DNA from 2 places in the Ferribacterium limneticum genome. Region 1 is predicted to be linked to the other one. Evidence: predicted binding sites of a transcription regulator. Region 1 holds the regulator's gene; the other holds the start of a gene.
The links. Region 1 encodes FNR, which switches genes on or off when oxygen is low (the NO sensors DNR and NnrR bind a similar motif). Its sites were predicted from a motif close to TTGANCTAGNTCAA; they were not measured.
Positions count from the first base shown of each region.

Region 2: the regulator FNR is predicted to act here: its motif matches at 2,812-2,825, upstream of KI617_RS20070 (tetrathionate reductase family octaheme c-type cytochrome).

Region 1 covers NZ_CP075191.1:2,897,759-2,902,711, reverse strand. The annotation lists gene KI617_RS13945 (porin) at 1-14, shown strand, start outside; gene KI617_RS13940 (DUF302 domain-containing protein) at 193-585, shown strand; gene fnr (fumarate/nitrate reduction transcriptional regulator Fnr) at 590-1,333, opposite strand; gene hemN (oxygen-independent coproporphyrinogen III oxidase) at 1,419-2,822, shown strand; gene KI617_RS13925 (sulfite exporter TauE/SafE family protein) at 2,887-3,558, shown strand; gene KI617_RS13920 (universal stress protein) at 3,572-3,997, shown strand; gene KI617_RS13915 (heavy metal translocating P-type ATPase) at 3,994-4,953, shown strand, end outside.
Region 2 covers NZ_CP075191.1:4,170,483-4,175,435, reverse strand. The annotation lists gene KI617_RS20080 (DUF3373 domain-containing protein) at 1-427, opposite strand, end outside; gene KI617_RS20075 (cytochrome b/b6 domain-containing protein) at 455-1,087, opposite strand; gene KI617_RS20070 (tetrathionate reductase family octaheme c-type cytochrome) at 1,084-2,709, opposite strand; gene KI617_RS20065 (B12-binding domain-containing radical SAM protein) at 3,032-4,666, shown strand; gene KI617_RS20060 (TIGR01458 family HAD-type hydrolase) at 4,702-4,953, shown strand, end outside.

The DNA.
Region 1 (4,953 bases):
AGCATGCTTTTTAAGTTTTCTGGCCGGATTTCGAAGCTTCGATTCAGATAACTTCGCAGCCGGGAGCAAGTCTTGCGTCAGATGTCCTTCTTGCATCTGTTCGGGGCGTCCTCAAGGATGCCCCGTTTTTTCGCTTGCCTCCTGAGTCTCTGGATACTCCTGGCGCCACAGGCCTGGGCGACGGATGACGTCTTGACCTACGCCATCCCTGGCAGTGACTACCCGACGGCGCGCGACGCGCTGATCGAGGTTATCGAGGCTGAGGGTTTGGTGGTCGGGGCCGTGCTGCCGTTCAACCAGATGTTGCAGCGCACCGGGGGCGAGGGGGCGGCAACGCCATTCCTTAAAGCCGAAATCTTTCAGTTTTGCAGTGCTGCCCTAGCTTGGCGGATGGTGACCGAAGATCCGGCCCAGATTGCCCTTTGTCCGTTGTCGATCGCTATCTACGTGACGGCTGCCGAGCCCGAGCGGGTGGTGATGGTCTACCGTTCCCCGGGGAGCGCGACACCAGCCCGAGCTAAAGCCCAGGCTTTGCTTTTCAAGTTGGTCGAACGAGCCGGAGAACTGGCGAAGCTGCGCTGGTAAGGCGTCAGCTTCGGTGATTCATCAAGGCCTTCAGGCCATTAACGTTGAGAATCCGGATGTGCTTCTGCTGGACGGCAATATAGCCTTCTTCCTGGAACTTGGAAAAAGCACGAGACACTGTTTCCAGCTTCAGGCCGAGATAGCTGCCGATTTCCTCGCGCGTCATGCGCAGGTAGAACTCGGCGTGCGAGAAGCCGCGGGCGGTGAAGCGTTGCGACAGGTTGAGCAGGAAGGCAGCCAGCCGCTCTTCGGCGCGCATGGTGCCGAGCAGCATCATCACACCATGGTCGCGAACGATTTCCCGGCTCATCACCTTGTGGAAATGGTGTTGCAGCGTGTGGATTTCACGCGACAAACCTTCCAGGCGGGAGAACGGTATGGCGCAGATCTCGCTGTCTTCGAGCGCGATGGCATTGCAGGTATGGTGTTCGGTACTGATACCATCCAGCCCGAGCAGTTCGCCGGCCATCTGGAAACCGGTGACCTGGTCACGGCCATCTTCAAGCAGCACATCAGTCTTGAAGAAACCGCTGCGGATAGCGTAAATTGCATCAAAACCTTCACCGGCGCGGTACAGGTGATCGCCGCGCTTGATGCGACGACGGGTGGAAACCAGGTCGTCGAGGCGCTCAAGTTCCTCCGTGCTGAGGCCAAAGGGCAGGCACAGTTCGCGCAGATTGCAATTTGAGCAGGCCGTCTTGATGACGGACAGCGATATTTCCTGATTTAATGGGCGTGTATGTGCCATTGGCAACCTGCGTTAGCTTGATCCAAGTCAACCGCAAAACCATGCCATCCGAACATAATCCGATCAACTTTTGATGGCTTGCCTAATGAATTTCGCAACTGAAAACCTCGTCTTCGATCCGCAGATCATTCGCCGCTTTGACGTCAACGGCCCCCGGTATACGTCCTATCCGACGGCCGACCGCTTTGTCGAGGCTTTCGACTCCGATGCAGCCAAACTCTGGCTTGGCAAGCGCAACATCGGCGGGATCAGTCGACCTCTTTCATTATACTTCCACATCCCGTTCTGTAACACTATTTGCTACTACTGCGCCTGTAACAAGATCATTACCAAGGATCACGGGCGCAGCGCCAAATATCTGAAATATCTGGCCAAGGAGCTGGATATTCAGGCAGCGGCACTGGAAGGCCGCGACGGTGAGCACGAGGTCATCCAGTTGCATTGGGGCGGCGGTACGCCGACCTTCCTGTCGCACAGCGAGATGCGCCAGTTGATGGGCGAAACCCGCAAGCACTTCAAGTTGCTTGATGGCGGCGAATATTCGATCGAAGTCGACCCGCGCAAGGTGGATACGGCCACAGTCGCCTTGCTGGGCGAACTCGGTTTCAACCGCATGAGCGTCGGGGTGCAGGATTTCGACGAAAAGGTACAAGTTGCCGTCAATCGGGTTCAAAGCGAGGAAGAGACCTACAGTGTCATCCGTGATGCACGGGCCAACGGCTTCAAGTCGGTTTCTGTCGACCTGATCTACGGTCTGCCGCACCAGACGGTAATGGGGTTCAACCGGACGCTGGAGCGCGTGCTGGCGATGGATCCCGATCGCCTGTCGATCTACAACTATGCACACATGCCCAGCATGTTCAAGCCGCAACGCCGGATCAACGATGGTGATCTGCCGTCAGCCGATACCAAGCTGCAGATTCTGGCGCTGGCGATCAAGAAGCTGACCGATGCAGGCTATGTCTTCATCGGTATGGACCACTTTGCCAAGCCGGATGACGAACTGGCTGTCGCCCAGCGTCAAGGCCGCCTGCACCGCAATTTCCAGGGCTATTCGACCTACGCCGACTGCGACATGCTGTCTTTTGGCATCTCGTCGATCAGCAAGGTCGGGCCGACCTACTACCAGAACGTCAAGACTGCGGACGAGTACTACGATCGCCTCGATACCGGTGCCTTACCGGTCTTCCGTGGCATCGAACTGACCGCTGACGATATCCTGCGTCGCTCGATCATCCAGGCGCTGATGTGTCATTTCGAGCTCTCCATCGAGAGCATCGAAAGTGCTCATCTGATCGACTTCCACAAGTATTTCGCGGCCGAACTCGAAGACATGAAGGAAATGGAGCGGGCCGGTTTGCTCAAGATCGAACGCGAGTGGATCACCGTTCTGCCACCGGGACGCTTGTTGGTGCGCATCATTTCCATGGTCTTCGACCGCTACCTGCGGGCGGGACGCCAGCGGGCGACCTACTCCAAAGTCATCTGATTGCCGTGCGTAGTGCCGGGTGGGCAGAGTAAACTGCCTGCTTCGGTGACTACTGGTTTGTACGATGCCTGATTCCGGCTATCTCGCACTTTTTCTCGTTGGTCTGCTTGGCGGTACCCATTGCGTCGGCATGTGCGGCGGCATCGTCGGCGCCCTGTCGATGGGCGGTACAGCCCGTTGGTCCATGCACTTTGCCTACAATGGCGGGCGCATTCTTTCCTACGCAGCGGCCGGGGCTATCGCCGGGGCACTGGGGGCGGCCAGCATGGGTCTGGAAGGGCAGGTGCCGGCCCGCTTGATTCTGTATTTCATTGCCAACCTGATGCTGGTGGCGATGGGCCTCTATTTGCTCGGCGTCACCAAGGCGCTGGCCTTAACCGAACGGGCCGGGCAGAGCCTGTGGCGACGTCTGCAACCTTTGACCCGACGTTTCCTGCCTGTGCGCAGCGTGGTTCAGGCGTTTCCGCTGGGCGTGCTGTGGGGCTGGCTACCCTGCGGTCTGGTCTACAGCGCCTTGGCGACGGCGCTCAGCACGGGGTCGGCCGGGCGTGGTGCCCTGACGATGCTGGCCTTCGGGCTTGGGACCTTGCCCAATCTTCTGCTCGCCGGCATCGTGCTGGCCCGGCTCAACGAATTCGTGCGTCGCCCCATTGTGCGTACCCTCTCCGGCCTGTTGGTGCTAGGCTTTGGTCTATACGGATTCCTCGGCCTGATGCGTCTGTCAGGCGGGCTTTAGGATAGAAAACACCATGAAAATCTTGTTGCCGGTTGATGGTTCGGCCTGTGCGTTGCGTGCCGTTGAGCACCTGATCAGCCATGCGGCCTGGTTCCGCGACGTGCCGGAAATCCATCTATTGCATGTCCATGCCCCGATTCCGATTGGCCGGGTACAGGCCCACGTCGGCAAGGAAACCTTGCATGCCTACTATCTGGAAGAGGGGCAGGAACAACTCGTCGAAGCACAGCGGAAGCTGGATGCGGCCGGGCGTTTTCATACGACCCATATCCACGTTGGTCAGCCAGCCGAGGTGATCAGAAAGATGGCTGATGACCTGGCCTGCGATCTGATCATCATGGGGACGCATGGTCGTAGCGCGGTGGCGGGTATGGTCATGGGCTCGGTGGCGACGCGTGTGCTGCACCTTTCACCCTGTCCGGTATTGCTGGTCAAATGACCGACGAGGCTGACCGGGGCCGGGTTGTCGAGTTTGCCATTGGTGGCATGACTTGCGCTGCCTGTTCGGCGCGTCTTGAGAAAGTCCTGAACCGGCAAGCCGGCATGCAGGCCAATGTCAATCTGGCGGCCGAGCGGGCGCGGGTGCGGCTGACCGAAGCAGCCGATGAGGCTGCTGTCGTGGCGGCCGTGGCGAAGGCCGGATTTACCGCCGAATTAGTCGATGGCCAGACACGCGAACGGGAAAAAGCCGAAAAGCTGCGTGTCTATCAGCGGGAAATTCGGCGATTCTGGATTGCCGTGACGCTCACCTTGCCGCTGGTCGGGCAGATGCTGTTCATGTTCGGTGAACACGGTCATCTGAACGAATTGCCGCGCTGGCTGCAACTGGTGCTGGCGACGCCGGTGCAGTTCTGGATCGGCTGGCGTTTCTACGATGGTGCCTACAAGGCCCTGCGTGGCGGTGGCGCCAACATGGATGTGCTGGTCGCCCTCGGTACCAGCATGGCCTGGGGCTTTTCGACGGTGGTGACCTTGTTTGGTCTCAACCAGCACGTCTATTTCGAGGGCGGTGCGGCGGTGATCACGCTGGTCCTGCTTGGCAAGTTGCTCGAAGCGCGGGCCAAGGCCAGAACTTCCGAAGCCATCGAGTCGTTGATCCGTCTGCAGCCTAAGACGGCCCGCGTCGAGCGTGACGGACAGTGGGTGGAAATGGCTGTCGAGGCGTTGATGCCGGGCGATGTCTTCCTGGTTCGTCCGGGCGAAAGTGTGCCGGTCGATGGCGAGGTGGTCGACGGCGAATCGAGTGTCAATGAGGCCATGCTGACTGGCGAAAGCATGCCACTGGGCAAACGGGCCGGTGACAAGGTCTTTGCCGCTACGGCCAACGGGCAGGGCGCCTTGCGCTGCCGGGCCACCGGCGTTGGTGAGCACACCTTGCTGGCCGGCATTATCCGG
Region 2 (4,953 bases), 1.3 Mb from region 1:
CCGTGGCCTTGGCGTTCAGGTTGAGGCCGAAACGGTTGGTGTACATCGATTCGTTTCTCGGCTTGTAGCTCCCTACCGCAGTATAGGTCGGGGTGCCGCTACTATTCATGCCAAGCTGCGTATAAGCCTTCGTTTCACCGCCCAGGCTATCCATCCGGAACTGGTAGTCACCGCTGACCGTCAGCCACTTGTCGAGTGCCTTGTCCTCGTTCTTCTTGACCTTGTCCTTGACTTCGCTGACGGCGGCGACTGCTTGCTTGCTGGCTTCCTGGTTAGCCTGGACCTGGGCCTTGAGAGCCTCGATTTCCCTGGCCATGGCATCGATCTTTTTCATCAATTCCGCATCGGCGGCATAGGCGCCGACCGGGATGAACAGGCCGGCGATCAGACTGGCCAGCAGGTGGCGCGTGATCGTTTTACGTTGCATTGTGAAATCCCCCCAATATTCGGATCGTTAGTGCGTTTTGGCACCCTGCGGCGCTTCATGTTCGTCTTCCTCCTCCCAGCCGGTGATCATGGCCTTGATGTGGGCGAAGACGGTGTGGCCGGTGGTGGTCAGATAGACGTGGATAAAGAAGAAGGCGGTGATCATGTAGGCACCCAGTACATGCAGGGTGGCGATCCCTTCCAGCGACAGGGTTTTGTCGATACCGAGGCGGGCCCAGTCGCCGTAGAACAGGTAGAACAGACCGCTACCCCAGATCAGCGGCGAAATGAAGGCGAGCAGGGCCAGGTAGGCCAGACGCTGCAGCGGGTTGTGCTTCTGGACCACTGTCTTCCTGAACGGGTGCGGCGAGTTGGTGAAGATGCCGACCGTGTAGTACTTGATCATCGCGCCGACATTCTTCAGCGAGGGCAGGTATTGCCGCCACTCACCGGTGGTGAATTGCCAGAAGATGGTAAAGGCCCACAGCGTGATCAGGGTCCAGGCGGCCAGGGTGTGCAACTGCACGGCTTTCTTGAAGCCAAGCAACAGGTAGCTGCCGTGCACCTCGAAGCCGGTGATCATCATGGTGATGATCAGCAGGGCTTGCGACCAGTGCCAGAAACGCTCGTAACGCTTATAGATGTAGATGCGATTGCTCATTTCGAATTCTCCTTGCGACGGGTCACGATGCGGACCACGCCATGCAACACGCCGCCACCAATGGCGCCAACGATCATCAGGCCGCCGAGCAGGTCAAGCCAGCCCTTGCTATCTCGTCCGGGCATGTAGATACCGGTGATGGCGTGCAGACGCCCATCATCGGAACGGGTGTGGCATTCCTGGCACGGTACGGCCTTCTCTTTGGGGGCGACCATGTGGGTGATCGGCCACATGCCGCGCGTCTCGATGAAGTCGTACTTGCCCGAGAAGGTCTTGCCGACCGAGGCCATGCCGGCGGTCAGTGCCTTGTTCCAGTCCAGATTGGTCCAGTAGGCGCTGTCGTCTGCACCGGCCAGGTGGTTGATGGTCAGTGTCTTGTTCTCAACGTCGTACGGCTGCTTGCCCTTGAAAATCTTGACCGGCCAGATCATCGACTTGCCGTCATCCGGGCTGCCTTCGAACTTGTTGATGTAGATCGGCTCGTTGGCCTTTTCGATCTTGTCGTCGGCCAGCGTGTACTTCACCTTGCCGTTGAACCAGACATATTCCGGCTTGACGTTCTCGCCATAGACGAAGTTGCCCTTGCTGCCGATATAGACGGTGTGGCCTTCCTCGTTCTTGACGACCAGCGGCTTGCCATCCTTGTCGCGCTTGCCGGCTGTAGACCAGTCCCATTCCATCTTGGTCGGTACGTCGCCACGGGCGAAGGCCGGGATATGGCAGGTCTGGCAGGCAATTTTGCTGGTGTGGGTGTTCAGCTTGGCTTCCTTCTTGTGCGGCGCCTGGCCGTGGCAGGACTGGCACGTTGCAGGATTGCCCTGGTCGTGCTTGCCGCGCATGTCGGCGCCGCTCTTGTCCATCGCCGTCGGGGCATAGCGGCTACCCGGAACCTGGTGGCCCTCCGTCTTGTGGCAGGTGGCACAGGTAAAGTTCTCGCCTTCCGCCGACATATGGACATCGAGTTCCTTGTCTGCATTGTCGAGCGAGCTGTCGAGGTCACCGTGCTTGACGCCGTCGCCGCCGCCGCCGTTGTAGTGGCAGCCACCGCAGGTCTGACGTCGGGTCTTGCCAATTTTCTGCGAGATTTCGCTGAGGTTGATGCCCTTGACGATCTTGCCTGAGCCGGGCGGGAATTCGGTGTCCTTGGTGACCGGGCTGCCAAAGAAGCCGGATGGCTTCTTGTACTTGCCGGTCTGGTCATGACAGACCAGGCAGTCGACATTGCTTTCCGAGGTGGTGTCGAAATTCTGGTTCTCGGTGCCGTAGCCGATGTGGCAGGTGGCACAGAAGCCATAGTTGGAAGCGGTCGACGTGCAGAAGTTGTTGATTACGTGCTTCTTGCCGAGCAGCTGATTGGTTTCCGGATTGCGGTATTCCCACGTCCAGTGCTTGGTCAGGTGAATCTGCTTGGCTGCCTCGGTGTGGCAGGAAAGACAGACCTTGGTCACCTCCGGGCCGGAGTTGAAGGTTTGCTGCAGTTCCTTGAATTTGCTGTGGTCGGCAGTCGACTTCAGCAGTTTCTGATTTGGCTTTGGCTTCTCCGGCGCGTCGTTCGCCATGCCCGGGGTCACGAAAGCCAAGGCGGCAATCACGACCAGTACTTGCTTGATCAATTTCATCATCTTTCCCCCTACCCCTTGTAAAGAGCCCTTGGCCCCGGATCGAATTCGCACGCAGGCGATACGATCCTGCAACATATATTAGCGAATCGTAACTTACGAATATTGACGGAAATCAACATTCGCAAACTCTTATTAGCTAGTACTTAAGTTAGGGGTGGTGCAACGGATTGGCTAATCAGCAACAACGAGGAGGTGCTGGTTTTGCCGCATTCGACCAAGACACGGCCGTTTTCGGCGATGTCTCCCCGGGCGCTGCGCAGGAAAGTATCGATGGCCAGCACTTCGGTCTGTTGAGCACAAATTGTGGCAACAGGCGGCACTCATGATTCTGGCCTGCTGTCAAAATGGCGAAATGCTGCCATTGCCACCCACCGTCATCCTCTGCACCCTCAACGCCAAATACATCCATGCCTCGCTTGGCCTGCGCTATCTGCTGGCCAACATGGGACGGCACGGCGGGGGCGACCTGCGGGCACGCACCGTGCTGCGCGAATTCACCATCGCCCGGCCGGTGCAGGAAGTTGTCGATGCGCTGCTCGCCGAACTCGGTGAGCCGGTCGATGGCGTGCCGCAAATCATCGGCTTCGGTGTCTATATCTGGAATGTCGTGCCGAGTACCGAGGTCGTCCGTCGGCTCAAGCAGGCTCGCCCGACCCTGAAGATTGTCCTCGGCGGGCCGGAAGTCAGCTACGAATGGGAGGATCAGGAAATCGTCCGCCTGGCCGACCATCTGATCACCGGCTGGGGCGACGTCAGTTTCCCCAAACTCTGCCGCGCCCTGCGCTACGGGCCGCAGCCCTTGATGAAAGTGATCCCCGGCGAGCAAGCAGCGCTGGAAGAAATCGACCTGCCCTACGGCGAATTCAGTGTCGACGATCTGGCGCACCGCCTGCTCTACGTCGAAGCCTCGCGCGGCTGCCCGTTCAAGTGCGAGTTCTGCCTCAGCTCGCTCGACAAGACTGCCTGGGCCTTCGAGCCGGCGCGTTTTCTTGCCGCGCTGGAAACGCTCTACTTGCGTGGGGCGCGCAATTTCAAGTTCGTCGACCGCACCTTCAACCTGAAAATCGATAGCTCGCTGACCATCCTGCAGTTCTTTCTTGACCGCCTGACGCCCGATCTATTCCTGCATTTCGAGGTGATCCCGGATCACCTGCCGGAACGCCTGAAGGAGATGATTGCCCGCTTCCCGCCCGGCGTGCTGCAGTTCGAGGTCGGCATCCAGACCTTCAATCCCGAAGTTCAGCAGGCCATCTCGCGTCGGCAGGAAAACGCCAAGACCTGCGAAAACCTCGCCTGGCTGGTCAATCACAGTCATGCTCACCTGCATACCGACCTGATTTTTGGTTTGCCCGGCGAAACGCTGAGCAGCTTTTCCGATGGTTTTGACCGTCTCTACGCCCTGCGTCCGCATGAAATCCAGCTGGGTGTCCTGAAGCGCCTGCGCGGCACGCCAATCGCCCGGCACAGCGCTGCCTACGGCATGAGCTACGACACCGAACCACCCTACACCGTCCAGCAAACTGCGGCTGTCGATGCGCTCACCGTGCAGCGTTTCACCCGCCTCGCCCGCTACTGGGACCTGCTGGCCAATTCCGGCCGCTTCAAGGCCAGCCTGGCGGTACTCCTCGACGGCCCGTCGCCGTTCACCGCCTTTCTCGCCTTTTCCGACTGGCTGTGGCAAACAAGCAGCCAGACCAGCCGCCTGACCCCGGAAAAACTGGTCGACCACCTGTTTGACTACCTGACCACTGTCATCGGCCATGAAAAGGAAAGCATCCGGCTAACCCTGCTCGCCGACTATCAAGCCAGCGGCGCCCGGGCCAACCCCACCTGCCTGCAAGGCTTGCTGAAAGACCGGGAGAAACCAATGCCGCGTGCGGCAAGGACGCTGCTGGAGCGGCAGGCCAGACACCTTGCCGATCATTCCATCACCTTAAACTTTGAGCAGAATCCGTAATCGAACAGTGGTCATGGTTTGCGGAAGGAGTGGATATGGCGCCGATTTTTTCAACAAAGGCGGTCCTCATCGACCTGGCCGGCGTACTGCATACCGGGGATGAAGCCTTGCCGGGGGCGGTTCGGGCCTTGGACCGCCTGCGGGCGTCAGGGCTGCTCCTGCGTTTCCTGACCAATACGACGCGGACACCCAGCACAATCCTGTTCGCCAAATTACAGCGCATGGGCTTCACGCTAGCCGCCAGCGAAATCCAGACGGCTGCCCTGGCGGCCCGAACGCTGGTGCGT